DNA from 4 places in the Ensifer sp. ENS10 genome. Region 4 is predicted to be linked to each of the others. Evidence: riboswitches for the same ligand, from Rfam matches in the RefSeq annotation. Region 4 holds a riboswitch; each other region holds the start of a gene.
The links. A riboswitch is a leader RNA that binds a small molecule or an ion and turns the genes downstream of it on or off. The one in region 4 is predicted to bind thiamine pyrophosphate.

Region 1: it holds a riboswitch for thiamine pyrophosphate, as region 4 does, so the genes downstream of both, thiC (phosphomethylpyrimidine synthase ThiC) here and thiB (thiamine ABC transporter substrate binding subunit) in region 4, are expected to answer to the same signal.
Region 2: it holds a riboswitch for thiamine pyrophosphate, as region 4 does, so the genes downstream of both, thiO (glycine oxidase ThiO) here and thiB (thiamine ABC transporter substrate binding subunit) in region 4, are expected to answer to the same signal.
Region 3: it holds a riboswitch for thiamine pyrophosphate, as region 4 does, so the genes downstream of both, thiD (bifunctional hydroxymethylpyrimidine kinase/phosphomethylpyrimidine kinase) here and thiB (thiamine ABC transporter substrate binding subunit) in region 4, are expected to answer to the same signal.

The regions. Positions count from the first base shown of each region.
Region 1 is NZ_JACVAS010000004.1:156,814-164,234, reverse strand. Features, by position in the region: gene thiC (phosphomethylpyrimidine synthase ThiC) at 1-1,622, opposite strand, end outside; TPP riboswitch at 1,713-1,841, opposite strand; gene IB265_RS16585 (sigma-54 dependent transcriptional regulator) at 1,937-3,301, opposite strand; gene IB265_RS16580 (ATP-binding protein) at 3,305-5,173, opposite strand; gene IB265_RS16575 (dicarboxylate/amino acid:cation symporter) at 5,402-6,727, shown strand; gene IB265_RS16570 (YafY family protein) at 6,807-7,421, opposite strand, start outside.
Region 2 is NZ_JACVAS010000004.1:308,143-315,563, forward strand. Features, by position in the region: gene IB265_RS17270 (adenosylmethionine--8-amino-7-oxononanoate transaminase) at 1-981, opposite strand, end outside; gene bioD (dethiobiotin synthase) at 978-1,616, opposite strand; gene IB265_RS17280 (8-amino-7-oxononanoate synthase) at 1,613-2,758, opposite strand; gene bioB (biotin synthase BioB) at 2,755-3,771, opposite strand; TPP riboswitch at 4,160-4,280, shown strand; gene IB265_RS17290 (hypothetical protein) at 4,246-4,383, opposite strand; gene thiO (glycine oxidase ThiO) at 4,441-5,412, shown strand; gene thiS (sulfur carrier protein ThiS) at 5,409-5,606, shown strand; gene IB265_RS17305 (thiazole synthase) at 5,610-6,383, shown strand; gene IB265_RS17310 (thiamine phosphate synthase) at 6,380-6,985, shown strand; gene IB265_RS17315 (amidohydrolase family protein) at 7,027-7,421, opposite strand, start outside.
Region 3 is NZ_JACVAS010000013.1:177,096-184,516, forward strand. Features, by position in the region: gene IB265_RS31905 (hypothetical protein) at 1-1,037, shown strand, start outside; gene IB265_RS31910 (glycosyltransferase family 4 protein) at 1,034-2,335, shown strand; gene thiD (bifunctional hydroxymethylpyrimidine kinase/phosphomethylpyrimidine kinase) at 2,492-3,301, opposite strand; TPP riboswitch at 3,548-3,650, opposite strand; gene IB265_RS31920 (hypothetical protein) at 3,955-4,236, opposite strand; gene IB265_RS31925 (amidohydrolase) at 4,359-5,513, opposite strand; gene traA (Ti-type conjugative transfer relaxase TraA) at 5,828-7,421, opposite strand, start outside.
Region 4 is NZ_JACVAS010000006.1:233,339-240,759, forward strand. Features, by position in the region: gene IB265_RS21640 (multidrug effflux MFS transporter) at 1-572, opposite strand, end outside; gene IB265_RS21645 (MarR family winged helix-turn-helix transcriptional regulator) at 569-1,072, opposite strand; gene IB265_RS21650 (ABC-F family ATP-binding cassette domain-containing protein) at 1,150-2,976, opposite strand; gene IB265_RS21655 (thiamine diphosphokinase) at 2,980-3,630, opposite strand; gene IB265_RS21660 (GNAT family N-acetyltransferase) at 3,715-4,200, opposite strand; TPP riboswitch at 4,346-4,464, shown strand; gene thiB (thiamine ABC transporter substrate binding subunit) at 4,514-5,542, shown strand; gene thiP (thiamine/thiamine pyrophosphate ABC transporter permease ThiP) at 5,550-7,178, shown strand; gene thiQ (thiamine ABC transporter ATP-binding protein) at 7,175-7,421, shown strand, end outside.

The sequences.
Region 1 (7,421 bases), on a different contig from region 4:
AAGTTTCGGGCCGTCTCCGGGTCGAGAGAGAGGTTGAACTGGTCCTCCCAGCGGAACTCGAAGCGGGCGCGCGAGAGAGCGTCGTCGCGCACCTGGGCGGCCGGGTGACCCTTGGCGAGATCGGCGGCGTGGGCGGCGATCTTGTAGGTGATGACGCCCACTTTGACGTCGTTGCGGTCGGGCAGGCCCAGGTGTTCCTTCGGCGTGACGTAGCAGAGCATGGCGGTGCCGAACCAGCCGATCATCGCAGCGCCGATGCCTGACGTGATGTGGTCGTAGCCCGGAGCGATGTCCGTCGTCAGCGGCCCAAGCGTATAGAACGGCGCCTCGCCGCAGACGGCGAGCTGCTTGTCCATGTTCTCCTTGATCTTGTGCATCGGCACGTGGCCGGGGCCCTCGATCATCACCTGACAATCCTTCGCCCAGGCGATCTTGGTGAGTTCGCCGAGCGTTTCGAGTTCGGCAAACTGCGCCGCGTCGTTGGCATCGGCGATCGAGCCCGGGCGCAATCCGTCGCCGAGCGAGAAGGAGACGTCATAGGCGCGGCAGATGTCGCAGATCTCCTCGAAATGCTCGTAGAGGAAGCTTTCCTTGTGGTGATGCAGACACCACTTGGCCATGATCGAGCCGCCGCGGGAGACGATGCCGGTGACGCGATCGACGGTGAGCGGGATGTAGTGCAGGCGTACGCCAGCATGGATGGTGAAATAATCGACGCCCTGTTCGGCCTGCTCGATCAGCGTGTCGCGATAGACCTCCCAGTTGAGGTCCTCGGCAATGCCATTGACCTTTTCCAGAGCCTGGTAGAGCGGCACGGTGCCGATCGGCACCGGTGAATTGCGGATGATCCATTCGCGGATGTTGTGGATGTTGCGGCCGGTCGAAAGGTCCATAACCGTATCGGCGCCCCACCGCGTCGCCCAGACCATCTTCTCGACCTCCTCGGCCATCGACGAGGTGACAGCGGAGTTGCCGATATTGGCGTTGATTTTCACCAGGAAGTTCCGCCCGATGATCATCGGCTCGGATTCCGGATGGTTGATGTTGGCGGGCAGGATCGCTCTGCCGCTGGCGATTTCCTGGCGCACGAACTCCGGTGTCACATGGTCGGGGATATGGGCGCCGAAGCTTTCGCCGTCGCGAGCTATCGCGCGTGCCGCATCGCGGCCGAGGTTCTCGCGGATCGCCACGAACTCCATCTCCGGCGTGATGATGCCGGCGCGGGCGTAGGCAAGCTGCGTTACCGCCTTGCCGCCAGTCGCCTTGAGCGGCGCGTGCTGGAACGGGAAGGTCGGCGTCAGCCGGTCGCCGCTGGCAAAACCGTTGTCTTCAGGACGGACGATGCGCCCCTCGTAGGTTTCCACGTCGCCGCGCCCGACGATCCAGTTGCGACGGAGTCGCGGCAGCCCCGCCTCGATGCTGATCTCCGCATCGTCGGCGGTATAGGCGCCGGAGGAATCGTAGACGGTAACCGGCGGCTCGCCGGAGGTCGGGTGCAGCGCGATCTCGCGCATCGGCACGCGGATATCCGGGTGGAGGATGCCTGATTTGTGGACCTTGCGGGAGGCGGGAAGCGGGCCTTGGGTGACCGTGAGAGGGGTGGGCTTTGTGGCAATATTCATGACGAGGCTCCAAGTTTGCGATTGGAGACCCAGTTCTGATGCCGGAAGGATGAAAGACGCTCCGCCAGGTGCTGGACGCACGGAATCCTGGCTTCGATATCTGCACCGTCCCTACGCCAGTATGAACTGGATCAGGTTCAACGGGTCACTGCGCCACAGCCGGTAAGCCGGCCATCCAGCAGAATCTCAGCCCCTTGCGGGACCCCCCTGGTGAATGCCCAAGAGATAGCCATCGAACGGCACGGGTCGTCAAGCGCGAATTCGCCCGTCGACGAAGATGCAATTTTTGGGTGTATTTTGGCCGCTGACGAGAGTTAGCTGCCGGATTTTTCCGGAACGCCGCGCTCCGCATAGTCGGCTCGGTTGATGCCGTGGCGCTGGAGCTTGTCGTAGAATGTCTTGCGCGGAATACCGAGCGCCTCGATCGTCGCCTTGACGTCGCCGCGCTGGGCGCGAAGCACTTCCTTCAGGATCTCTGCCTCGTAGTGTTCGAGCCGTTCCGGTAGCGCGAAACCCGGCTGTTCTGCTGGCGCAACCGGCTGTCCCAGCGGGCCTTCGACGCCGAGCGCCACGCGTTCGGCAAAATGTGAGAGTTCGCGCACATTGCCGGGCCAGGCATGGGTCATCAGGTGTTGCTGCACTGCCGGCGAGACGTGAGGCACGTCCCGCTTGAAGCGCTCCGCCGCCCGCGTCAGGAAGTGCGAAAAGAGCAGCGGGATATCATCGCGGCGCTCGCGCAGCGGCGGGATCGACAGCGTTACGACGTTCAATCGGAAGTAGAGATCTTCACGAAAGTCCCCGCGCTGGGCCGGGTCGCCGAGATCGATCTTGGCGGCGGCGATGACGCGAATATCGACGGGGCGCACCTGGTTGGTGCCGAGCGGCGTGATCTCGCGGGCTTCGAGAACGCGCAGCATCTTGACCTGGGTCGCCGGCGGCATCGCCTCGATCTCGTCGAGGAATAGCGTGCCGCCGCTCGCGTGTTCGATCCGGCCCACACGCTTCTTCAGGGCGCCGGTGAAGGCGCCCTGTTCGTGACCGAAGAGTTCGCTCTCGATCACCGTTTCCGGCAGCGCGCCGCAGTTCAGCGCCACGAAATTGCCGTCGCGGCGCCGGCTCCAATTGTGGAGCAGCGTCGCGACCACCTCCTTGCCGCTGCCGGTTTCACCGGCGACGAGCACGTCGACATCCGTGTCGGCGATGTGCCGGATCGTCTGGCGCAAGCGCTCCATGACCGGCGTCTGGCCGATCAGCGGCAGGCTGTCGCCGGCCGTTTCGGCCGCCCGTTTGAGCGCGCGGTTCTCCATGACGAGACTGCGCTTTTCCAGCGCGCGGCGCACGCTCTGCACCAGCCGGTCGGCGGCAAAGGGTTTTGGGATGAAGTCGTAGACGCCATCCTGCAGCGCCTGAACTGCCATCGGTATGTCGCCGTGGCCGGTCACCAGGATCACGGGCAGGTCGGCATCGAAGGCAGCGATGCGGCGAAAGAGCTGCAGCCCGTCGATGCCGGGCATGCGGATATCACTGACGACAATGCCATCAAAATTCGCGTCGAGGGTTCCCAAGGCTTCGGCGGCGCTTGCAAGCGAAGTGACGGCGAATCCGGCGAGCTCCAGCGTCTGCGTCATCGCCTTGCGCAGATCGTTGTCGTCGTCGATGAGGTAGACGGATGGCTGCATCGCTCAGGCCCTCTTCAGGCGCACCGTGAAGACGGTGCCCTTGTCGCTGGTTTCGACTGATATCTCGCCGCCATAGTCGGCGACGATCTCCTGGGAGATGGCGAGTCCAAGGCCGAGCCCTTCGTCCTTCGAGGTGTTGAACGGCGTGAACAGATCCTCGCGGATATGCTGTGGTATGCCGGGGCCGTTGTCGGTAACGACAAGCAAGACCGTGCCGGAAGGGTCCTCCTCACAGCGCACGCGGATCTCGGCATCGCTGCGCTCGCCGAGTGCCTCCAAGGCATTCTGCAGGAGATTGATCAGGACCTGTTCAAGACGGATGCGGCTGCCGTAAACGCTGAGCCCGTTTTCCGGCAGGTCGATGACGATGGCATCCATGCGGCCGGCAAAGCGGCTGCGAAGCAGCATCAAGGCGCCCTCGATCACCTCGCGCATCGGTGTCGGCTCGGCGACGAAGCGGCCCTTGCGGGCAAAGCTGCGGAGTTCGTCGGTGATTGTACCGACCCTTTCGGTCAGCTCGGCGATGCTGACGAGGTTCTCCACCGCCGTTTGCTGCTGCCCCCGGTCGAGGAAGGTGCGGGCATTGTCGGCATAGGCGCGGATGGTCGCGACCGGCTGGTTGATCTCGTGGGCGACGCCGGCGGCCACCTGGCCGAGGATCGCCAGACGGTTCGCCTGAACCAGTTCCTGCTGCACGGCCTGCAGCTTCTCGCCGGTGCGCCGGTGATCGGCAATCTCCGTTTCGAGATGATCACGCGCAAGGCTGAGATCCTGGGTGCGCTCCGCCACGCGGTGCTCCAGTTCATCGCGCGCGGCACGCTCCCTTGTCGCAACCAAGGTCAGGGCCTGGCGACGACGCAGGAGGAAGGCCGCAAGCGCAAGCAGCGGCACGATCACGGCCAGCGCAATCAGCCGGGCCTCGCGGGTTGCCGCCGAGACCGCCCCATCCAATGGCGCCAGTTGCTCCAGCCGCCAGCTCGTGGTCGGAACCATGGTTTCGACCCGCAGGAACCGCCGCTCGCTGTCGCCGGGCAGCAGCGCATGCAGCTCGCTGGAGCCGTCGCTGGTCGGCCCGATGTCGCGGAACGGCAGCGGCAGCAGCGAGGCATCGCCGAATTGCAGGCTGTCGCGGATCGCAGCGACACGATCGCGCGGAATGGTTCTGGTGGTCATGAAGCGCCAGGACGGGAAACTGGTGATGAGCACGATGCCGCGCCGGTCGGTAACATAGACCGGCTTGCCGGAGGCGAGCCACTCCGCTTCCACATCGTCGAACTCGAGCTTGGCGACGACGACGCCGATCGGGCCGTCCTGCCCCTGCACCCGCCGGGAGATATAGAGTCCCGGCCGTTTGCTGACCGTGCCCATGGCGAAATGCTCCGCCTTGCCGTCCCGCATCGCCATGCGGAAATATTCGCGGAAGGCGTAGTCGTTGCCGACGAAGCTCGTCGGCTCACGCCAGTTGCTGGCGGCGACCGCGACGCCGTCGTTGCCGATCACATAAATGACGGCGGCGTCCGTGTTGGCGGCAAGTGCCTGCAGCTTCTCGTTCAACCGCTGCAGCGCCTGGCCGTCGCGGGTCGAAAGCGCTGCTTTCACCTCGACGTCGTCGGCCAGCACCAGCGGCGTCGAGCGCTGACGTTCGAGCACGGCGCGCAGCAGCGAGGCTTTCAGATTGGCATCGATCCGGCTCTGGGCGTCGACGGTTTCGAGCGCCTGGTTGCGTCCATATTCACCGGCGAACAGAAGGCCGGCGACGAGCAGCGCCAGAGCGAGGCCGGCGAACACCAGCCAGGTGCGGCGCATCGACCGGTCGAGATCTGCCAGGTTGAGGGGGGCGGATAGGGCACTGAACATGGCGCGATTGTGCATTTTTTCGCTCAGACTTCCAGGTGACCTGTGCGGAAATCCGCTCAACTCTTTGTGCGTGTCGAGCCGTGTGAACGAAACATCCACGTCGATTCAAGGGCTTGGCTCTCGCCGCAGAGAACTGGCACGCCCGTTGCAAATGACATCCTCATGACAGCCCGAGCTGTCGCGCATCGGAAATTGACCCGGGAGGCCCGGCATGACGCCGGACTGGGTCCAGTGGAGGATATCATGATTATCGACCAATCCGCGGAACCGCGCGGCAAGACACCTTTCTATCGTCATCTCTATGTCCAGGTGCTGGCGGCGATCGCCGCGGGCATCCTGCTCGGCCATTTCTATCCGTCGCTCGGCACCGAGCTGAAGCCGCTCGGCGATGCCTTCATCCGCCTCGTCAAGATGATCATCGCCCCGGTCATCTTCCTCACGGTTGCGACCGGCATTGCCGGCATGACCGATCTCGCCAAGGTCGGCCGCGTCGCCGGGAAGGCGATGATCTACTTCCTGACCTTTTCGACGCTGGCGCTGATCATCGGCCTGATCGTCGCCAATGTCGTTCAGCCGGGCGCCGGCATGCACATCGATCCGGCGTCGCTCGACGCCAAGGCGGTGACGACCTTTGCCGAGAAGGCACATGAGCAGACGATCACCGGCTTCCTGATGAACATCATCCCGACGACACTGGTCGGTGCCTTTGCCGATGGCGACATCCTGCAGGTGCTGTTCATCTCCGTGCTCTTCGGTCTTGCGCTGGCGATGGTCGGCAAGAAGGCTGAGCCAGTCGTCGATTTCCTGCACGCGCTGACGCTGCCGGTCTTCAAGCTCGTCGGCATCCTGATGAAGGCCGCCCCGATCGGCGCCTTCGGCGCCATGGCGTTCACCATCGGCAAATACGGCGTTGCCTCGATCGCCAATCTGGCGATGTTGATCGGCACCTTCTACTTGACGTCCTTCCTCTTCGTCTTCCTGGTTCTCGGCGCCGTCGCCCGCTACAACGGCTTCTCGATCATCGCGCTGATCCGCTACATCAAGGAAGAACTGCTGCTGGTTCTCGGCACATCCTCGTCGGAAGCGGCACTGCCGGGCCTGATGAGCAAGATGGAAAAGGCCGGCTGCAAGCGCTCGGTCGTCGGCCTGGTCATTCCGACCGGCTACTCCTTCAACCTCGACGGCACCAACATCTACATGACGCTGGCGGCCCTCTTCATCGCCCAGGCCATGGATATCCAACTGTCGCTCGGCGACCAGGTGCTGCTGCTGCTCGTCGCCATGCTGAGCTCCAAGGGTGCCGCCGGCATCACCGGCGCCGGGTTCATCACGCTGGCCGCAACGCTCTCGGTCGTTCCCGCCGTTCCGGTTGCCGGCATGGCACTCATCCTCGGCATCGACCGCTTCATGTCGGAATGCCGCGCACTCACCAACTTCGTCGGCAATGCGGTCGCGACGATCGTCGTTGCGAAGTGGGAAGGCGAGCTGGACGAGGCACAGATGGCGGCTGTCCTTGGTGGTCGCACGCCGGAAGCGCTGCCGCAGCCGGCACTGCAGCCGGCCGAATAAGCTTGCCTCCCAAGGCATGACTGCCTAAGCGCAGTCCGAACGCGGCCCGTGGCAACACGGGCCGCGTCGTCGTTTGGGCTCATTGCCCGCTCAGCGTCATCTTCGGTTTATCAGGCGCACCACCGTTCAAGTAGGCGATGAACTCCCTAAGCATCGGCACCCGGCGCGGGCGGAAGCTCTCGTCCGCCATGCGGACATCGGCGATGCGATCGACGCGGAATTTGCGGTAGTCCTGCCGGAGGCAGCACCAGGCGAGCAGCACCAGCACCCGCTCCAGATAGACGATCGCCAGCGGCAGCACCTGCCGGTCGGTCCTCTGTTGCCCAGCGTCCACATAGCCGATGACGACCGCGCGCTCCTGCCAGCAGGCTTCGCGCAGCAGGCTGACATCGGCCACCGGTGGATCCCGGCGTTCGAAGCGATAGACCTGCGATGCGGCGTGCAGCGCCTGGCGCTGCAACCGGTCGGGCAGCGTCGCCGTGATCTTCGAAAGCACAGCGCCTGCCGCGGCCGCGAGATCAGGCTCGCCCATGTGCTGCACTTCGGCGAGGCCGAGCACCAGTGCCTCGATTTCGAGACGTGTGAAGGTCTGGGGTGGCAAGGCGATGTCCTCCGTCAGCCGGTAGCCGAAGCCCCGCTCGCCATCGATGACGGCGCCGGCGGCGCGCAGGCTGTCGATGTCCCGGTAAAGCGA
Region 2 (7,421 bases), on a different contig from region 4:
CGACAACGCGGCGATACGTTCCCGCACTGGCTCTCCCTTCCAGACGGCGAGATTGGCGAGCGCTGCCGCGCAGGCGATAGGATTGGCCGTATAGGAACTCGAATGAAAGAACGTCTTGCGTCGATCGGTCGAGAGATGCGCCTCGAAGATCTCGGCCGTGCAGAGTGTCGCCGCCAAGGGCAGCGCGCCACCGGTCAGTCCCTTCGACGTGCAGAGAATATCGGGCGTGATGCCGGCCTGATCACAGGCGAACAGGCTGCCCGTCCTTCCCCATCCGGTCATCACCTCGTCGGCGATCAACAGGCTGCCATGCCGTTCGGCAATCCGTTTCAACTCGGCAAGCACGGAAGCCGGGTAGGTTTTCATGCCGCCTGCACCGAGGAGCAGTGGTTCGATCAACAGGGCCGCGACCTCGCCGGTGGCACAGGCCGCCTCGAAGGCATCAAGCGTCGCCTGCTCTTGAGCCGGCTCCGGAAACGTCAGCCGATCGACGGCAAAGAGCAACGGTGCGTAAGGCGCATTGAAGACGCCCCTTTCTCCCGCGGACATCGTGCCGATCGTATCGCCATGATAGCCGTGTTCGAGCACACAGATGCGGTTCCGCGGCCGGCCGAGATTGTGGAAGAAACCAAGTGCCATCTTCAGCGCGACTTCGACCGCGGTCGAGCCGCTGTCGGAATAGAACACATGGGCGAGCCCGGGTGGCGCGATCTCGATCAGCCCGCGCGCCAGGTTCTCCGCCGGCGCATGCGTATATTCGGCGAAGATAAGCTGATCGTAGGTTTGCGAGGCGGCGCGGATCGCTTCCATGATGGCGGGATGCCGGTGGCCGTGGGTGATGACCCACCAGGACGAAATCGCATCGAGGATCGCCGCCCCGTTTTCGTCGATGAGATAGGCGCCCTCGGTCCGGACGACGCGTCGCATCGCCGGCTCCAATGCATGCTGGGTGAAGGGATACCAGACGGTGGAATTTCTCATGCCGGCACCTCCAGCAAATCGTCGACGTTGAAATTCTCGCGAAACGCCTGCCGCAGCCGTTCCGGCGTCAACGGGTCGAGCCGCGGCAGCCGCCCAAGCCGTCGAACCTCCCCCAGTTCCGCGATGATCGCTTCGCTATCCGCCTGCTCGTCGCCGATGAAGGCGACACCCAGGACCGGGATCGCACGGCGCCGGAGCGCATCGAGCGACAACAGCGTGTGATTGATCGTGCCGAGCCCCGTGCGGGCACAGAGAATGACCGGGATGTGCCAACGCGCGAACACATCGGCAAAGACGCTCCGCTCGGTGAGAGGCACCAGGAGCCCGCCTGCCCCCTCGATGACGAGCGGGCGGTCGACCTTGGGCGGCAAGAGATGTTCAGGTTGGATCGACTGACCATCGATCCGCGCCGACAGATGTGGCGAAGCCGGTGTCCGCAGCCGATAGGTCTCAGGCAGGATGCGGTCGGGCGGGATCCGACCGAGCCGCGCTACAGCCTCGCTGTCGGTCTCTTCATCGAGCCCCGACTGCACCGGTTTCCAGTAGCAACCGCAAAGCGCGTCGGTCAGCGCCGCGGAGAATATCGTCTTGCCGATCCCGGTATCCGTGCCGGTGACGACGAAACGGCGCATCATGACCGCTCCTCCGTCATTGCGACCTTCAAGCCCTGCAGCATGCGCGTGATCATCGGCCGGTCGACATTCAGCGTGATCGCGATCCGAAGCCGCGCCGTCCCCTCGGGAACGGTCGGTGGACGGATCGCCCTGAAATCGAAACCTTCGGCGCGCATTCGCGCGGCAATCCTCACGGCGCGACCGTTGTCGCCGATCAGGACGGGCTGGATCTGCGAGCCGCTGCCTTCGATGCCGAGGGTCTCGGCAAGCGCCCGATTGGCGAAGGTCCTGAGATCATCGAACGCTGCCCGGCGCTGAGGCTCATCCGCCAGTGTCACAAGAGCCTCGCGGACGGCGACAGCAATGAGCGGCGAAGGCGCCGTCGCATAGATGAAGTTGCGAGCACGGTTGACGAGATAGTCGCAAAGCACGGCGTTTGCGCCAACGAGGGCGCCGGAAACGCCGAGCGCCTTGCCGCAGGTATGCAGCACGACGAGATTTTCCCTGCCGTCCAATTCGGCCGTCAAACCGCGGCCATCTGGCCCGAAGACGCCGGTCGCATGCGCTTCGTCGACCACCAGAAATCCATCATGCCGATCGGCGAGCGCGGCGAGGTCTGCAAGCGGCGCCCGGTCGCCGTCCATCGAATAGAGGCTTTCGACGGCAATCCACGGATGTCCCATGCCGCCGCGCTTGCGCCACGCACCGATCGCATCGGCAAAGGCGTCAACGTCGCTATGCTTGACCGCGATCGCACCGGCCCTGCTTACGGCGATACCCTCATGGGCACTCGCATGGATCAGGGCATCGTGGACGATAATATCGTCGCGCTGCGGCAGCGTCGAAAACAAGGCGGCATTGGCCGCATAGCCGCTGCCGAAGAACAGCGTTCGCTCCACGCCAAAGAAGGCGGCCGCCTCCGCCTCCAGCGCCTCGTGTTCCCTGTGGTTGCCGCGCAACAGTCTCGAACCGCCTGATCCAACCGGCAGGCCGCGGTCGATCGCCGCGATGATCGCCGCCTTGAGACGCGGCGAACCGGCAAGCGCCAGATAGTCGTTCGAGGTGAAGTCGACCCCACTGCCGGAGGCGAGTTCGCGGCGGCGCTCCTTGCGTTCAAGGCCGTGAAGCGTCTTCTCGTAGCGGTGGAGCAAGCCCGCGGTCATTCGGCCGCTTCCGGTTCTGCCGTAAGCGGCATCGGCTTCAGCCCGAGCCGGCGGAAGAGTGCCGCATCGTGATCCTCGCCGGGGTTGTCGGCGGTCAGCAGCGTTTCGCCGACGAAGATCGAATTGGCGCCGGCGAAGAAACAGAGCGCCTGCATCTCGTCGCTCATATCGGTGCGGCCGGCCGAAAGGCGGACATGCGACTGCGGCATCAGGATACGCGCCAGGGCGATGGTGCGAACGAAATCGATCGGATCGACCGGCGCCGCATCGGCAAGCTTCGAGCCCGGGATCGGAATCAGCATGTTGATCGGCACGCTTTCGGGGGGCACCGGCAGATTGGCAAGCGTCACCAGCATCGAGATCCGATCGTCAGCCGTCTCGCCCATGCCGAGGATGCCGCCGGCACAGACCTTGATGCCGGCGTCGCGGACGTTCGCCAACGTTTCCAGCCGGTCGGCAAAGCTGCGGGTGGTGATGATCTCGCCGTAGAAGCGCTCCGACGTATCGACATTGTGGTTGTAGTAATCGAGCCCGGCATCTGCGAGCCGCCCGGATTGTTCCGGCGTCAGCATGCCAAGCGTCATGCAGGTCTCCATGCCGAGCGACCGGACGCCGCGGACCATGGCGACGATCGCCTCCATGTCGCGCTCCTTCGGGCTGCGCCAGGCGGCGCCCATGCAATAGCGCGTCGCGCCGCCATCCCTCGCTTTGCGTGCCTCTGCAAGAACCTGTTCGACTTCCATCAGTTTCGACGCTTTCAGCCCCGTCGGGTAGTGTGCCGACTGGCTGCAATAGCCGCAGTCTTCGGCACAGCCGCCGGTCTTGATCGAGAGCAGGCGGCTCATCTGGATGGCATTGGGGTCGAACTGGGCGCGGTGAACGGACTGCGCACGATACAGAAGGTCGTTGAACGGCAAATTATAGATTTTTTGCGCGTCGCCCAGATTCCAACCGGTTTTGCCGGGCTTCGTAGCTCCGGAGGTCGGCTCAGTCGAACTGTTTGTGTCGAGCATGTTCGTTCACTTCCCCAGAATAGATAGAATCCATTATTATCTATAATTTTCACGGACACTGCATCGAGCAACCATCTAAAAGGAGACCTAATTGCAATGACTCAACCTTGTCGTGCTTTTTCGTGCCTCGACGGCTGCGGTCAGAAGGGCAAATACCGCGACTTTCCGCCTCGGCGGCATCAGCTGATGGCGATGACAGCAACGGCCAGATGCCCGGATTTTCGGGACCTTGCGCCTTGCACTAGCCGTAGATCTCTCGACCGATGCCCGCTACCGACACCAGCGAGCCTCAAGAACACATGTCCTTCCACTTTTTATAGATAATTTTTTGCGCACGAGGTACACACCGGCAGCCCTTGACAAAATCCGATCCAGCCGCTCAGTTTGAAGCATTCACCAGGGGTGTCCCGACAAGGGGCTGAGATTCTGCTAGGCGGTTTCCGCGGCGCAGTGACCCGTTGAACCTGATCCAGTTCATACTGGCGTAGGGACGGTGCAGACATCGCTGCCGCATTCGCGTTCGCGCGAGCAGATCTCGGCAAGGCGTCCTTCCCTCTCTTCCGGTCCGAGCTGGGTCTCCAACAATGGAGCCTCGGCAATGCGTATCTTCATCGCGATTCTGCTTCCTTCTGGCCGACGTTCGGCTCGCCGCAGCTGGGCGCATTGACCATGCGTGTCCTGATCAAAGGTGCCGGCGTCGGCGGGCTGACCTTGGCGCATGAGCTGGCGGGCCGCGGCGTCGAGGTGGCCGTTGCCGAGCGGCAGCCAGACTTCGGCGGGGCGGCCTCGTGGTTTGCCGGCGGCATGCTGGCGCCCTGGTGCGAACGCGAGAGCGCCGAGGAAACGGTGCTGACGCGCGGCATCGGCGCCATCGACTGGTGGGACCGCGCGCTTCCGGGCGAAGTGTCACGCAACGGCACCCTCGTCGTCGCTCCGCCGCGAGACGTCGGCGAACTCAAACGCTTCGCTTCGCGCACGTCCGGCTTCGAATGGCTCGGCGGAGAAGCGATCGCGAGGCTGGAGCCGGCGCTTGCCGGTCGCTTCCGAGAGGCGTTGTTCTTCCCCGGCGAGGCGCATCTCGACCCGCGCCGGGCGCTTGTCTTGCTGCGGCAAAAGCTCGTCGAGAACGGCGTCGCCTTCATCGGCGAGGCGGATAATAGCAGCGACAGCGATCTGATCGCCGACTGCAGCGGCGCTTCGCGGATCGGCGCCATCGCCGGCCTGCGCGGCGTGCGCGGCGAGATGCTCTATCTGCAGACGGGCGAAGTGGAATTGTCGCGGCCAGTCCGTCTCATCCACCCGCGCATCCCGCTCTACATCGTACCGCGCGGCAATGGTCTGTTCATGTGCGGAGCGACCATGATCGAAACCGACGACGGCGGTCCGATTGCCGCCCGTTCGCTGATGGAATTGCTGAACGCAGCCTATGCGCTTCACCCCGCCTTCGGCGAGGCGCGCCTTCTCGAAACCGGCACCGGCGTCCGGCCGGCCTTTGCCGACAATCTGCCGCGCGTCATGCGCGCCGGAAACACCATCACGCTCAACGGGCTCTATCGCCACGGCTTCCTGCTTTCACCGGCCCTGGCCGAGGAAGCGGCGAACCTTGCCCTTACCCGGAACCTGAAGGGAGACGCCGCATGAAATTGACCGTCAACGGCGAGGATCACGACCTCACAGTCACGACCCTTGCCGAACTCCTGGCCGCACTCGACTTCGAAGGGGATTGGCTTGCCACCGCCGTCAACGGCGAGCTGGTGCACCGAGCCGACCGCTCGGCCCATTCCCTCAGCGATCGCGACCGGATCGAAATTCTCTCGCCGATGAAAGGAGGCTGAGACATGCTGACGCTTTATGGACAGGAACTGCGTTCCCGCCTGCTTCTGGGCACCGCCCGCTACCCCTCGCCTGCCGCGCTCGAAGACGCGGTTCGTTCGTCGGCGACCGAGATTGTCACGGTTTCGCTGCGCCGCGAAACCGCCGGCGGCCGTCAGGGCGGCGCTTTCTTCGACCTGATCCGGTCGCTCGGCGTGCACGTGCTGCCCAACACCGCCGGCTGCCACTCGGTGGCGGAGGCGGTGCTGACCGCCAAGATGGCGCGCGAGGTCTTCGGCACCAACTGGATCAAGCTCGAAGTCATCGGCCATCAGGATACGCTTCAGCCCGATGTCTTCGGGCTGGTCGAAGCAGCACGCATCCTTTGCGCCGAAGGCTTCGAGGTCTTCCCCTACACGACCGACGACCTCGTGGTCGGCGAGCATCTCGTCGAGGCCGGATGCAAGGTGCTGATGCCCTGGTGCGCGCCGATCGGCAGCGCCATGGGGCCACAGAACATCCCGGCGCTGCGCGCCATGCGGGCCCATTTTCCGGATATGCCGCTGATCGTCGATGCCGGCATCGGCCGGCCCTCACACGCAACGACAGTGATGGAACTCGGCTTCGACGCGGTTCTGCTCAACACCGCCGTGGCCGGGGCAACGAAACCGGCCCTCATGGCCTCCGCCTTCGCCCGAGCAATCGACGCCGGACGCGATGCCTTCGAGGCGGGCATGCTCGAACCGCGCGATTTTGCCGTTCCCTCCACGCCCGTCATCGGAAAGGCGGTGTTCGCGTGAAACTCGACCCCTTCTACCTCATCGTCGATAGTGCCCAATGGATCGGGCGGCTGGTGCCGCTCGGCGTGAAACTGGTGCAGCTTCGCGTCAAGGACCGTCCGGAAGCAGAGCTTCGCGACGAGATCCGCGCGGCCAAGGCGATCTGTGACCATCATGGGTGCCAGCTCGTCGTCAACGACTACTGGGGCCTCGCGATCGAGGAAGGCTGCGATTTCGTCCATCTCGGCCAGGAGGATCTCGCGGATGCGGATCTTGCCGCAATCCGCGCTTCCGGCCTGAAGCTCGGCCTCAGCACCCACGACGAGAGGGAGCTGGAGACGGCGCTTGCCGCCAAGCCCGACTATGTCGCGCTCGGACCGATCTATCCGACGATCCTCAAGCAGATGAAATGGGATCCGCAGGGGCTGCCGCGCCTCTCCGCCTGGCGGGAGCGCGTCACGCCGCTGCCGCTCGTTGCGATCGGCGGCCTCAATATCGACCGGATTGCCGGCGTCTTCGAGCATGGCGCCGACAGCGCCGCGGTCGTCACCGATATCACGCTGAATGCCGATCCAGAGGGGCGGACGCGGGAGTGGATTGCACGCACGGCGCCGTGGCGCTGATCGAGGAAAACAGCGGGATCACCTGACGCCGTGGCTCTGCCTCAGGCAATCGCCAGTTCTGAAAGCCAGGCCGAACCCAGGCCGTGCTTGTCGCAATAGGCGGTAAGCCGGTCGCGCGTTTTGCCGGGCCGGTCGAGACCGAGAAAGCGGGAAGCGTTCCTCCAGAGGATATTCTGCTGGTGCTCGTCGCTGACGCTGGCGAGCGTCAGTTGCTCGACTATTCTCGAAACATAGGCGTTGTAGTCCTTCTCCAGCGCCATCATCGACCAGTCGGTGCCGAACATGAGATGGCGGGCGTCCGGGTCGTAATCATCAAGCCATTCGTCCAACAGCTGCCGGATCTTCGTGTGAAGATTCTTGTCGTCGCTGCTGACCAGTTCGCTGAGATAGCTCAGATCCGCAAACAGGTTCGGGCGACGCTCGTGATCGATCGTCC
Region 3 (7,421 bases), on a different contig from region 4:
ATCCGGCAGCACCCCTTCACCTCGAAATCACCCTTCGCGATTCTCGCCGCGCCTATATGCCGCTTCACCCGACACGGCTGTCGGCAAGGCATTCGGCGCTGCGGCTGCTGAACGCTATCGATCCGACCAGTTGGGCCTTGCCCGATATCGTCGATCGCCAGATCGTTCCGTTCATCACTGCGGCTCGCACTGATGCTCCGACCATCGAGACCGTCATCGACATTGGCCGCTTCGGTGAGGCTGTGGGGGCGGCAATCCTTGTCGCCGTGGGAGCGGCCGAGGAGGATTTCGCCGCCCTGTTGGGTCTTCTGGCGCTCGATCCGCATACGCGGCAGGCGCCGATCGTGCTCGTCCTGCAATCGGAACAGTTTCGCCGGCGCGCCGCCGGCATCCGGCAGCTTGCGGAATTCTATCGCTTGCCGATGCGCCTTTTGTCCGTCGAAGGTTCGGGCGATGCCAGCGACCTGGCGCGGACTGCGGCGCGGGCCATCGACAATGAAACCGTCATCCTGCTGTCTGCGTCCCTGACGCCGGCCAATCCCGGTTGGTACCAGACGCTCGTTGCGAACTATGAGACAAAAAGCGGAAGCATCATCTCGCCGACCCTTGCCTATGAGGATCATTCGATCCGCTGGGCCGGCAGTTCGTCGCTCGATCGCGCGGATCATCTGCAGTCGAGCCGCTATGCCGGCTATCCCGTCGGCGCTGTGAACCGCCTGAAGCTGACGCGGGTGGCGACCGCGTCGCTCGAGTGCTGCATCATGCCCCGCAAGGCGCTTCTCGACGATACCGGCCCTTCGCCGGCCTATCTCGGTGCGTCTCTCAATGGGCTGGACCTTGCCTTGAGGCTGAGCCGCAGGGGCTACGAATCCTATTGGCTGCCCGCCTTGCAGATGCTCGGGTCGGATGAGGCGTCCGGCGCCGTTTCGGCAGCCACGGCCAGGTACGTGGAGCGTGTCGATCAGACGCTGTTTCGTGGCCGCTGGATGCAGACTGTCGAGACAGAAAACACGACCCACAATGAGGTTTCGGCATGAGTGAGAAACTCCGCGTGCTGGTCGTCTCGCACGGCCACCCGACCCATTCATTGGGTGGTGCTGAGATCGCCTCCCATGGCTTGCACAAGGCATTGAACGGCCTGCCGGGGATTGAATCGATCTACCTCGCCCGCGTCGGCAATCCCGTGCCGCGCCACGGCGCGTCGGCGCTGATGAGCCTTCGCCTGGCGATGGACGAGGTGCTCTACCATGCCGAGGACTTTGATCATCTCTTCCTGTCCAACGGCGATACCGACGCGATCCGTCGCGACCTCTTGCGCTTTGTGGGAGACATCAAGCCGGACATCGTCCACTTCCACCATATCATCGGCTTCGGGCTGGAAGCGCTCTATGCGGTGCGCGACGCTCTGCCGAAAGCGCGCATCGTCGTGACCTTCCACGAATACCTGCCGATTTGCCACAACCACGGACAAATGGTGAAGCGGCCCTCGGGTCAGCTTTGCAATGGCGCTTCGCCAATCAGTTGCCACACGTGTTTCCCCGAAATCCCGGTGTCGCGTTTCGTGCGCCGCGAGCAGTTCGTGCGGGGCATGCTGAACCTTGCCGACGCCTTCATCGCCCCAAGTGCTTTTCTCGCCAATCGCTATGTCGAGTGGGGCATCGCTGCCGAGAAGATTTTCGTGATCGAAAACGGCATCGTCCTGGGTGAAATGACGCCCGCGCGTGAATTGCCTGCGCCGGCGGCACGTCGCAATCGTTTTGCCTATTTCGGGCAGATGACCCCCTTCAAGGGCGTTCACGTGCTGATCGACGCGGTATCGCGCGTGCCGGAGGACATCTGGGGTGACGATTCCACGCTGATGATCTTCGGCGGCAACCTCGAGCGTCAGCCGACCGAGTATCAGGAACGCGTGGCGAAATTGATCGAAGACGCCGGCCGCCGCGTCCGCTTTTACGGCTCCTACCAAAACCAGGACATGCCGCGGCTGATGCGATCGGTTGACTGGGTTGTGATGCCATCTGTCTGGTGGGAAAACTCGCCGATCGTGATCCAGGAAGCGCTGCACCATGGCCGGCCGATTATTTGCTCCGACATCGGCGGCATGGCCGAAAAAGTCCGCGACCGGCTGGACGGCTATCATTTCCGGACCGGCAGCGCACAAGACCTTGCCGATCGCCTTATAGACGTGCTGAGCACGCCAAGGTCATGGGACAACCTCAGGGCAACGCTCAGGCGCCCGATAAGCCATGTCGACTGCGGCCGCGAACATGTCGCGCTCTACCGGAAACTGCTCAAGGAGGAGCAGCCGGTGCACCCCAGCGCCGCTGTGGCCTGAACCGAAAAGCGCTCCGTCCCCGGCACTCACCTCGCATTTACAAGCGGCCGACTTCCCGACTCGACGGACATTCCATTGCTTATCGGGCAATGGAATGTCCTGGTTTTTTAAAGGTCAACTTGAACGGTGGAACCGGCGCCAAGCGCCGGAATGGAATTAATCGCCGTTCGGTGCCCACCATCGATGGAAGTGATGAACCGGTCCCCGCCCCTGCCCGATTTTGAGCGCTGCTGCGGCAACAAGCGCCTCATGCAGATAGGCCTTGGCAGCGATAACCGCGTCTTGAAGCGTCTGCCGACGGGCAAGACCGGCGGCGATTGCGGCAGACAACGTGCAGCCGGTGCCATGATCGTTTGTCGTCTCAACCCGCGGGCGCGACAGGCGCAAGGAAGTGTCCCCGTTAAAGAGGATATCAGCCGCTTCATCGCCCTTGGCATGCCCGCCTTTCATCAGCACGGCGCGCACACCAAGCTTCAGGAGCATCTCCGCCTGCCGGGCCATTTCCGTCTCGTTCTCGGCAATCGCGCGGCCCGTCAACAGAGCCGCTTCGGGCAGGTTGGGCGTCACGATAAGCCCAAGCGGCAGCAATTCCTCCTTGAGCGTCGCGATCGCATCCGGACGTAACAAAATGTCCCCTGAAGTGGCGACCATCACCGGATCGATGACTGCTAAATGCCCGTATCGCTTCAAACCGGACGCGATCGCAGCAATGGTCTCCTGGCGGGACACCATTCCGACCTTCGCAGCGCCAACCGCGAGATCCGAAAACACGGCATCGATCTGAGCTGTGACAACAGCCGGAGAGATATCCTCGACGGCCGCTACCCCGCGGGTGTTTTGCGCGGTGATGGCCGTGATCACGCTGGCACCATAGACGCCGATCGCCGAAAACGTCTTCAGATCCGCCTGGATACCGGCACCGCCACCGGAATCTGAGCCTGCGATGGTAACGGCGATAGCGGTCATGCCTGGCTCCGCTGAAATGTAGAAGCGGGTCCAATGATGGCGAGCGCGCACTCAAGCCACCGGCTCAAACACGCGCAAACTGAGGCGGGTCTTCCGGGCAACCTGGAAGATAGATTGAGCCGATGGGTCGGTCGCCCCGCTCCCTGTAGTTCTACGTCGCTACATTCTGAACAGCGTATTGGCACCAACGATCTCCCGAAACCAAAATCACGGAGATCCGGATGAACGGCGAAGACGCGGGAGTGCCAGAAAGGCCCTTGCCGTTCCTACGCCGGTATGATCCGGATCAGGTTCAAGGGTCTGGCTCACCGCCATCTCAGCACCGTCAGGTGCGCCCCTCGGCAGGCATGAATGCTATGGGAGCGTGGGAGGGGATGTCAATTGCTTGAGTTCAGCATGCGCGTATGTAAGCCGGTTCGATGCGGGCGAAGGAGGCCCTTAAAGGATACAAACAGAAAAAGGCCCCTTTTGCCTCAAGAGCATAAGGAGCCTTCCGTCTGAGCGTTCGACTTCACAGACGCTGGTAGACTAGCCACGTCAAGGCCGTTAAGGCAAGGGGGTTTGGAACGCGAACCGGAGCTTCGGAAGGCAACTTAGGAAACCGGTCCCTGCATGTTGCTGAACGGCTGCGGGAAATTTCTGACCGCAATGTTCTATTTAGCTGTCCGCTTAGTGCACTGGTTCTCTCGCTTGATGCAAGCTATCTCCGCCGTCGAGCATTCGGCAACGCCGTTGACGACCGCGCAATGCGAGCACTGATCGGTGAACTCCAGGCAATCCGGATTGGCCTTGATGAAGGCCTGCAGACTAACATTCTCAGTCTGTCGCGGCTCAGGAACGATATCTGCAACGGGCATATCCGCCGCGTAAGCGCTCGCCATTCCCGCCATGGCAATCGCGAGGCAAACCGCGTCACGGAAGCTGAAATGGCTCATCCATTTGGTCCTCCTGAAGGCAGTTACGGACGCGGCGCGAAACGGCTCTCCGTCGGGAACTGCGCAATTTCTGAGAGTGCCGTCAAAACAACCGTTGAGCAAGCGACTTTCCGGCGCTGCCCTCACCCCAGCTCGTTGCGGATCGCCCGCATGAACACCCGTGCGCCCATGCCGATCAGCCCGTCAGGAAAATCATAGTCCGGATTGTGCAGCCGCGCGTGGTTCTCGCCGGCGCCAAGGAAGAACATCGCCGCGGGCGCCACCCGCCCGAAGAGCCCGAAATCCTCCGAGCCCTTCATCGGCAACACGCCCTCGCCGTGGTCGTGGCTGACGCCCTCCTCGTCCATGGCGTGTTCCAGCGCGATGACTGCCGCTTCCGCATTGCTGCATTGGTGGAACACGTCCTCATAGCCGATCGTAACCTTCAGCCTCGCAGCCTCCGTCTCCTTGGCAACCAGCGCCTCGGCGGGGGCCACGAGATCGGCCATGCGTTCATCGGTCAGCGTCCGCAGCGTCGCCCAGATCTCGGCATAACCGGGGCTGATGCCGAAGGCCGCCTCGCCGAGGCGGGCATGCGTCACCGTCACCAGCGTATAATCCTCGTCGAGCGGCCCGTTGTTGCCGAGCGCCGTCAGGCCGGAAAGCAGCGCGGCAACAGCGAAAGTCGGCGCAATGCCGTCCTCCGGCGTCGAGGCATGCGCCGTCTTGCCGGACAGCGAAATGCGCATACCGCGCGAAGCGCAATTGACCGGACCGGTGCGCAGCGCCGCATGGCCAAAGCTTAATCCCGGAAAATTGTGCAGCGAGAACACCAGGTCCGGCTTGATCGCCGCAAATTTCGGATCGGCGAGCACCGCCGCAGCCCCGGCACCGTTTTCCTCCGCCGGCTGGAACATCAAGATCGCCCGGCCCCTCGCCGGCCGCTTCTGTCCAAATCCCTTGGCGAGCGCCATCAGGATCGTCATGTGCCCGTCATGACCGCAGAGATGCCCCTTACCGTTGATTTCAGAGCGATGCGCGATCTGCGAAATCTCCTCGATCGGCAGCCCGTCGAGCTCGGCGCGCACCATCACCGTCGGCCCTGGTTCGCGCCCCTCATAGATCGCCGCCACCCCGTGCCCGCCAAGGCCTGTCATCACCGCATCCGGCTTCGTATCAGCCAACGCCGCAACGATCGTTTCCGCCGTCTCCCGCTCCTCGCCTGAGACCTCCGGTCGCCGGTGCAGTTCGCGCCGAAACGCCACGAGCGCCTGAAGTTCACGGTCAATCAGAAACATTATGGTACTCCACGAAAAACTCCGCGCTCTCGCCACAGCCCCGCGTCATGAAGCCGAATCACGGCTCTCTCCATCAGCCTGGACGTGTCCGAAGCCTCACGTTACACCACCTCAACACTTCAATGGAAAGCCTAAAGCGGCGAGCGATACCAACCATATGATCGCGAACCGATTTGGTGCCACGGAGCTTGTTGTTTCTCCAGCACGACCAGCGGCGGACCGACCGAGCCATTGAGAATAATTGCGCGATGGCTTGTTGCCCTTTCCGCCCCTGCTTATGAGAAACGCAATCTCCGTTCCTCACGCGCGCTTCGTTATCTGGGCGACAGCCCTTGGCTCCTGGTTTGCCGGAGAGACGCTGCTTGCTTCAACGCGACGGACACTCGTTCATGGGCAGCAACTTGTTGTATTGTCCGCAACAGACTCCAGACCGCCCGCAGATCTTCCCTTTGGGTCGCGGTCATCCCGGCTGCGACCTCTTTGAAAACCGATCCATTGGCATCTTTCGCCGCAATTACCAGAAAAGTGCGCTCACCAAACCTCTCGGTCACGGCCCTCGAGAACCGTTCAAGCTCGGCTCTCACCTTGCTGTCGGCATGCACAACGTGGAGAGCAATTTGCGCATCATTGCGGCCGATCGCATCTCGTGCCTCCGTGAGAACCTTCCTCGCCTGTGATGAAAGCGCCGGGATGTCGATCGCGAGCTTCGTTCGCAGTTTCTGCTCTTCCGCTTGGTATTTCTCTTCTGCTTGGCGACGAAGTCGGATGTAGCTCTCAAGGTCCCCTGAAAGGGCAGGCACGTTGGCCAGGGCGCGTGCGCGGTCCTGTTTGTCAGTCCGCCACGCGAGCATGCCGCTACTTCCTTTGATGGCACCAAACGTCTCTGGGCGACGTGCGATCTTGGCGAGAGTTGCCCTGGCCACGTCTCCGTTCTTAAGCATGACGTCGACGTCAATCGCATTGAGGGCCGTCTGTGGATCAGAGTAGACGAGCCGAAAACGCAAACTCACGTCCTCCCATTGGCGTTTCAAACTCACATCGGCCGCAAGCCTCTCCTCGATTGTCTCGGCTATTGTCTTCGGGAAGGTTTTGATTCCGGCCAGCATCGGAGCTTTGTCGTCGCCTGTGCCGGGCTGCTTCATTTGGGCGGCCGATGCGGCGAGCAGAATGCTATGGCCGATGGTGGTCAACCTCTGAACAAGGTCGCTGAGCCGCTGCTTCTGTCGGACAGTCCATTCGATACGATCACGAACGAGCGTTCGTGCCACTGCCATCAAATGCAAACCTCGTAACTCGGCGAAGCGCAGGGCATGCCGGTAGAGGGAACGATCTGTATAGTCGAGCGTTGATTCCTTTGCATTTGTGCGCGACAGCACTGAAACCAGCCCACCAGCATTTTCAAACGAGCGTCGTCCATAGTAGACCGCCAGTTCTTCGCGGTGTCGCGTCATACCGACATAAGCGAGATGTCGATCGAGTGAGAGGGAAGCTAGTAACTTCACACTATCGACCGTGGCACCTTGGCTTTTGTGTATCGTGGTAGCGTAACCAAGATCTACGTTCGGGTATATTCGGCTCTCGATGGTCACAGGGCGGCGATAGCCAGGCTCACCGACCTCCACAACGATCCGATTAAGGCGAGCTTCGAGTACACGCCCGATCATTCCGTTTTTGACGTTTAGTATCCCGTCGTTTTTCAAGAAGACAATTTGGTCACCCGGCGCGAAGTGGCGAACGCCCTCTTGCGTCGCAAACGGAAGCCCTTTTCCAACCACACCGCGCTCGACAAGTTTGGCACGGGCCTTCTCGTTCAATGTCCGAACGTCGCGACGCAAGTGCGCGAGGATCAACGAGGTCTTTGTTGGATTGTGGTCTCTATCCCAATCGGCGATCAGCGCTTCCACTGCT
Region 4 (7,421 bases):
TCGGGCGTCGCCGTCTCGGCCATGAAGAACTGCACGGTGATGCAAGCCATCGCGGCAAAGCCGACCATCAGCAAGAAGATCGACTGCCAGCCGAAAAGGCCGAGCGCCAGGCCGCCGAGGGTCGGCGACAAGGCTGGCCCCAGCGCTAGCATCATGCCGATCATGTTCATGATCCGCGCCGCTTCGGTGCCGGTGAACTGGTCGCGCACGATCGCGCGCGCCACCGTCATGCCGACGGAAGCACCGATACCCTGTACCAGGCGCCCGGCAAGCAGCACCGCAACGGAAGGCGCAAAGGCCGCCATCAGGCTGCCGACGAGATAGATCGCCATGAAGATCAGCGTCGCGCGGCGGCGCCCGATGACGTCGGACAGCGTGCCGGAAACGAGCTGGGCAAAGGCGAAGCCGGCGAAATAGAGCGACAGCGTCATCTTGATCGCCGCCTCGCTCGACGAAAACGCCCGCACCAGGTCCGGCATGGCCGGCGTATAGAGCGCCATGGATACAGGCCCGAGCGCCACCAGGAAGGCCCCGATGATACTCGTGCGCCGCTCGCTCATGCGACGCGTCATTGCGAGGCTCCGGACTCGCCCTCTGACTTCTCGCCAGCTTCCTTGCCGGCGAGACACGGATCAAGCTCACGCAAGTTGTCGCGCAGGATGCGCAAGTTGGCGCAGAGAACCTCGCGCGTCGCCTCGTCGAGCCCCGCGGTATAGGCGTTCATCATCTCCCTGAGCCCCGTCATCAGCTCGGTGAGCAGCGGACCTGCCTTCTCGGTGATGGCGACGTTTTTGGCGCGGCGATCCGCCGGATCCGGCACGCGGGCAACAAGGCCCATCGCCTCCAGCCGGTCGAGATAGGCCGAAAGCGTCATCGGCTCGATGCCCATGCGGGTGGCGATCTCGGCCTGCTTGATGCCCTCTTTCAGCACCACCTGGATCAGCGTGCGCGCCTCGCCGGGCGTGATGCCCAGATCCATGGCATTGACCTTGCGGTCGAAAGCCCCGCGCAAAAGGCGCGAGACGTCCGTGAGCAGCATTCCGATGGTTTCGGATTCAAGTTTGAAGGGCATCAGGATCGTTCACAAATGATATAATAAGTTTTTCTTATCATATCCCCTGACGCCGTTCAACACGCCCCTGGTTGCGGCTAGCCTTCTAGCTCCTCGCGCAGCATTTCGAGCTCCAGCCATTCCTCCTCCATGCGGGCGAGATCCGCACGAAGCTTCTCCAGTTCCTGCGCGAGCTTCGCAAAGGCGTTTGGATCTTTTGTGAAAAGCTTGGGATCAGCCATCTTTTCTTCGCGCTTGGCGGCATCGGCCTCTGCCTTGGCGATCTCCTTCGGCAGGTTTTCGAGCGCGAATTTCTGCTTGTAGGAAAGCTTGCCCTTGGCGGCCTTCGGCGCATCGGCGGCGGGTGCAGCGGCGTCGGCTTTGGCCTTTTCCGCCTTCTCTGCCTTGCGCTTCTCTTCAATCGCGCCCTTGCGCTGCGCCATCATGTCGGAATAGCCGCCGGCATACTCGATCCAGCGGCCATCCGGCTCCTCCGGGTTTGCCGGCGCGATCGTCGAGGTGACCGTACGATCGAGAAAGTCGCGGTCGTGGCTGACGAGGATGACCGTTCCGGCAAAGCCGGCGACGATCTCCTGCAAGAGGTCCAGCGTCTCGATGTCGAGGTCGTTGGTCGGCTCGTCGAGGATCAGAAGATTGGTCGCCCGCGAAAGGATGCGCGCCAGCATCAGCCGAGCGCGCTCGCCACCCGAGAGCTCGCGGATCGGCGTGCGCGCCTGTTCCGGCTGGAACAGGAAATCCTTCATGTAGCCGGTAACGTGGCGCTGCTCACCGTTGACAAGCAGGTTGTCGCCGCGCCCGTCGGTCAGGTAATGGGCCAGCGTGTCGTCCAGGTTGAGGTCTTCGCGCTTCTGGTCGAGCGTCGCCATTTCGAGGTTGGTGCCGAGCTTGACCGTGCCAGCGTCCGGCTCGATCTGACCGGTCAACATCTTGAGGAGCGTCGTCTTGCCGGCACCGTTCGGACCAACGAGACCGATGCGGTCACCGCGATGGACGCGGATCGAGAAGGGCGCGACGATGGTGCGGTCACCATAGGCCTTGCTGACCTTTTCGGCCTCGATCACCAGCTTGCCGGACTCCTTGGCGTCAGCTGCCGTTGCCTGCACGGTGCCTTGAGGCCCCTTGTGGCCGCGATAGACCGCGCGCATGGTCTGCAACTCGCCGAGGCGCCGCATGTTGCGCTTGCGCCGCGCCGTCACGCCGTAGCGCAGCCAGTGCTCCTCGCGCTCGATCGCCTTGCCGAGCTTGTGCTGCTCCAGTTCCTCGGCCTCCAGCACCTCGTCGCGCCAGGCTTCGAAATGGCCAAAGCCGCGATCGAGCCGGCGCGACTGGCCACGGTCGAGCCAAACGGTCGCCGTCGAGACCTTCTCCAGGAAGCGCCGGTCGTGCGAGATCAACACCAGCGCCGAACGGCTGCGGGTAAGCTCCTCTTCCAGCCATTCGATCGTCGGCAGGTCGAGATGGTTGGTCGGTTCGTCAAGCAGCAAGATGTCAGGTTCCGGCGCCATGACGCGCGCCAGTGCGGCACGGCGCGCCTCACCGCCCGAAAGGCGCGTCGGGTCTTCTTCGCCGGTCAGGCCCAGATGCTGCAGCAGGTAGGCGACGCGATAGGGATCGTCGCTCGGTCCGAGGCCGGCTTCGGCATAGGCCTGCACCGTGTCGTAGCCGTCGAAATCCGGCGCCTGGTGGAGATAGCGGATGGTCGCTGAGGGATGGCGGAACACCTCGCCCGACTGTGCCTCTGAAAGGCCCGCGGCGATCTTCATCAAGGTCGACTTGCCCGAGCCATTGCGCCCGACAAGGCAGATGCGATCGCCCGGTTCCACTTGCAGATTGGCACCGGCAAGCAGCGGCGCGCCGCCGAAGGTCAAGAAGATATCGTCGAGTTTCAGAATTGGGGGCGCCAAGGCTCAGGCTCCGGAAAGATCATAGGGGCGGGCAAGCACGATGGCGCGTCCGCTCTTGAGGCTGAAGCGAAGGGGACCCTCCGCGACGTTGGATACGGTTCGGGACGATCCGAACGGCAGGGTGAAATCGTCAAGCGGATAGCGCGCATTGACGATCGAAAGGCCGGTCAGCTCGGTCAATCCCAGCACGGAAAAGAGACAACCTTTCGGCAGGTCGAGATCGAGCGTGCCTGCCAGCAGCGGGTAGGCTTCTTCCTCGCCCGAGGTCATCAGCACCGAAAGCCCGCGCTCGGCAAGCGCTGCGGCCTGCAGCAGGTGCAGGAAGGCATGGTCGCTGCGGCTGCCGCCAAGCGCGCCGGCAAAGATCAGCCGATCAGCGCCGCGGGACAACGCAGCCTCGACCGCGATCTCGCCATCCGTCGCAGCCTTTGCCGCCGGGTAGGGCTCGCGTGGAACGGAGGCGAACTCGGACAGCAGGGCGTCTTCGGTCGAATCGAAATCGCCGACCCAGACATCCGGCACGACGCCGAGCAAGCGGGCATGGCGCATGCCGCCGTCAGCGGCAACGAAGCGGCTGCCGCTGAGCTGCTCTGTCAGCCGGCTGGTCACCGAGAGGGCGCCGCCAAGCAATATGGTGAAGGTCGATCGAGCCATGGCAATGCCCATAGCGCAAAGGATCGCGGAAGGAAAACGAAGAAAACCGCAAACCGCTGCGATCGCAGCAATTTGCCGAAGCCGTCAGTGTCCTTCCGGCACCGGTTCCGGGAATAGCATGCCGGCATAGATCCCGGGTGTTGAATCGGGAATTTCGATCGCGCCGGCCACGCGCTCGTAGAACTTCGCCGGACCGACGCCACCGATGACCGCATAGCCGTAGCCCGCCTCGCGCATCGCCGTCAGGCTTGCAAGCAGCAGCGCCTCGCCGATGCCCTGCCCACGCATACCTTCATCGACGCCGGTTGGGCCGAAGAAGCCGAGCGCTGTCACGTCGTGGCAGGCAAAGCCGACGATCTTTTCGTCGTGCACCGCGACGTGCATGCGTGTCGGGGTCGAGGAGAAGGCAGCTTCCGCTTCGCCTGCCCAGCCGGCGCCAAACGTCTTTTCGATCCAGGAGACCACCAGACGGCGTTCCGGCGCCATGGCGCGACGGATGCTGATGCCTGAACCAAGCCGCGACTGGGGCTCTGCCGGAAGGGCATAAAGTCGAACTAGCATATCTGGCATGGGATTTCCTCCTTGCGGCCAAGCGTGATGGTGTCATAGCGCAGTTGCCGGTTGGCGAAAACGCCCGACAGAAAATGGGCTCGCCCCATGCGTCGCCCATTCCAAACACCGCTTGCCATGGAGCCGCCGCAGCGGTAAATCTCTTGCCGCTCTAACGGGGTGCCTCCCGACCGCATGGCGGCCGGAGGCTGAGAGGCGTCAAAACGCCAACCCGCGGAACCTGATCCGGCTCATACCGGCGGAGGGATTAGACGCGATCGCACCGATACGCCCTTTTCCCGTGCAACAACGAACTTTGGGAGAGGTGCTTCGCATGTTCAATTCATCACAGCTCAAAATACTTAGCCGGCTAGCGCTGGCCGCAAGCGCAAGCCTTGTTTTCACCGGTTATGCCGCCGCTGCCGACAAGACGCTGACCGTCTACACCTATGAAAGCTTCATCACCGAATGGGGGCCGGGCGCCAAGGTGGCGGAAGCCTTCGAAAAGACCTGCGAATGTAAGGTCAACTATGTCGGTGTTGCCGATGGCGTCGAACTCTTGACGCGCCTAAAGCTCGAGGGTGCTGCCTCGAAGGCCGACATCGTGCTCGGTCTCGACACCAACCTCGTGGCGGAAGCAAAGGCAACGGGCTTCTTCGCACCGCATGGCATCGAAGCGAAGGACCTGAAGGTGCCCGGCAACTTCTCCGACGACACCTTCCTGCCCTATGACTACGGCCATTTCGCCGTCGTCTACGACACCGAGACCCTGAAGACACCGCCGAAGAGCCTCAAGGAACTGGTCGAAGGCGACGCGTCGCAGAAGATCGTCATCGAGGACCCGCGCACCTCGACGCCGGGCCTCGGATTGCTGCTTTGGGTCAAGGCGGTCTATGGCGACGAGGCGGGTGCTGCCTGGGCGAAGCTCAAGGACCGTGTTCTGACCGTCACCCCCGGCTGGTCGGAAGCCTATGGCCTCTTCACCAAGGGCGAAGCGCCGATGGTGCTCTCCTACACCACCTCGCCCGCCTACCACATGGTCGCTGAGAACACCGAGCGCTACCAGGCGGCCACCTTCTCGGAAGGTCACTACATCCAGATCGAAGTCGCCGGCATGACCAAGAGTGCCAAGGAGCCGGAACTGGCAAAGCAGTTCCTCGCGTTCATGACCGGTCCGGAATTCCAGTCGATCATTCCGACAACCAACTGGATGATGCCGGTCGCAGCAACCAAGGAGCCGCTGCCGGACGCCTTCAACAAGCTGGTCAACCCGGAGAAGACCTTCCTGCTGCCATCGGAAGAGGTCGCGAAGAACCGCAAGGCCTGGATCGACGAGTGGCTTGCTGCCATGAGCAAGAACTGAGGCCGGATTGTTCGCACTTCGCGAAAACCGCATGACTGTTGTCGCCGGGGCGATTTGCCTCGGCGCCTTCCTGCTCTTCGTCGGCCTGGCGATCGCCGCCTTGCTCGCCCAAACCGGCGGCACGGACGAAGGCACTCTGTTCGACGCCTATATCTGGCGCGTCACCCGCTTCACGCTGCTGCAGGCAAGCCTTTCCACTCTGCTATCCGTGCTCTTCGCGATACCGGTGGCGCGGGCGCTGGCGCGGCGGCCGCGTTTCTTCGGCCGGATCTGGCTGTTGCGGCTGATGGCGCTGCCGCTCGGCCTGCCCGTTCTCGTCGGCGCACTCGGGCTGATCGAGATCTGGGGACGCCAGGGCTTCCTCAATTCCGGCCTGCGCTGGCTCGGCCTCGAGCAACCGATCAGCATCTATGGCCTGTTCGGCATCCTGCTTGCCCATGTCTTCTTCAACATGCCGCTTGCGGCGCGCCTGTTCCTGGCCGGCCTCGAGCGCATTCCCGCCGAATACTGGCGCAGCGCTGCCAATCTCGGCATGCCCTCCCGAGCGCTCTTCCGCTTCATCGAATGGCCCGTCCTGCGCGGCCTGTTGCCAGGCGCGGCCGGCCTCGTCTTCATGCTCTGCGCCACCAGCTTCACGCTCGTGCTGACGCTTGGCGGCGGGCCCGCTGCCAGCACCATCGAGGTCGCGATCTATCAGGCGCTGCGCTTCGATTTCGATCCGCCACGCGCCATCGCGCTGTCCGGCCTGCAGATCGCCATGACCGGCGTCCTGCTTCTCATCCTCAGACGTCTGGCAACGGATCCGGAAGAGGGCATGACCGGCGGCCGAACCGTTCGACGCTTCGATGGCACAACGACAGCGGCGCTGTTCAACGATGGCGCCTGGATCATCCTGGCATTGCTCTTCCTCATCGCCCCGTTGATTGCGGTGGTCGTCTCCGGCCTGCAGGCCGATCTTCTGAAGCTCGCGCGCGATCCGAGCGTGCACCGGGCACTGATGACGAGTGCGGCGATCGCGCTCGCCTCGGCACTCGCCTCCGTCGCCATGGCGGCCGTGATGATCCGCGCCGCGGCGACGGTCACCGCGCCACGCCATGCGGGCGCGCCGGCACACGGCCTTGCCGGTGCGATCGGCGCCAGTACCTCGCTGATCCTGCTGGTGCCGCCTGTCGTGCTCGGCGCCGGCTGGTTTCTGCTCCTTCGCCCCTTCGGCGATGTCGCGCGCTTTGCGCCTGCCATCGTCGTGGCAATCAACGCCCTGATGGCGCTTCCTTTCGTCCACCGCATCCTGGCGCCGGCCATGGCGACGCACGCGGCGCGTTCCGAGCGGCTGACAGCGAGCCTCGGCATCCGCGGTTTTCATCGCCTGCGATGGATCGACCTTCCGGCGCTCCGAAGGCCACTGCTGATGGCGCTCTCCTTCGCCATGGCGCTATCGCTCGGCGATCTCGGCGCCGTCGCCCTGTTCGGCTCGCAGGACATGGTGACGCTTCCCTGGCTGCTCTATAGCCGCATGGGCAGCTACCGCACCGCCGATGCGGCCGGCCTCGCCCTCTTCCTCGGGCTTCTCTGCCTGATCTTCACCATCCTCGGCACAACGGAAGACGTCCGCCGGCGGGAAGGACGCAAAGCATGACCGAGCCCAACGCTGCCATAGAACTGCGCAATGTCGAGATTCGTTTCGAAACGACCACGCTGCACTTCGATTGCACTATCGCTGCCGGCGGCATCGTCGCCGTTGCCGGCGCCTCCGGTTCCGGCAAGTCGACGCTCTTTCACCTCATCGCAGGCTTTGAAGATGCCGACCACGGCGAGATCCGTGTCCTCGGCCAGAACGCTGCCAACCAGGCACCTTCGGAGCGTCCGGTCTCGATGATCT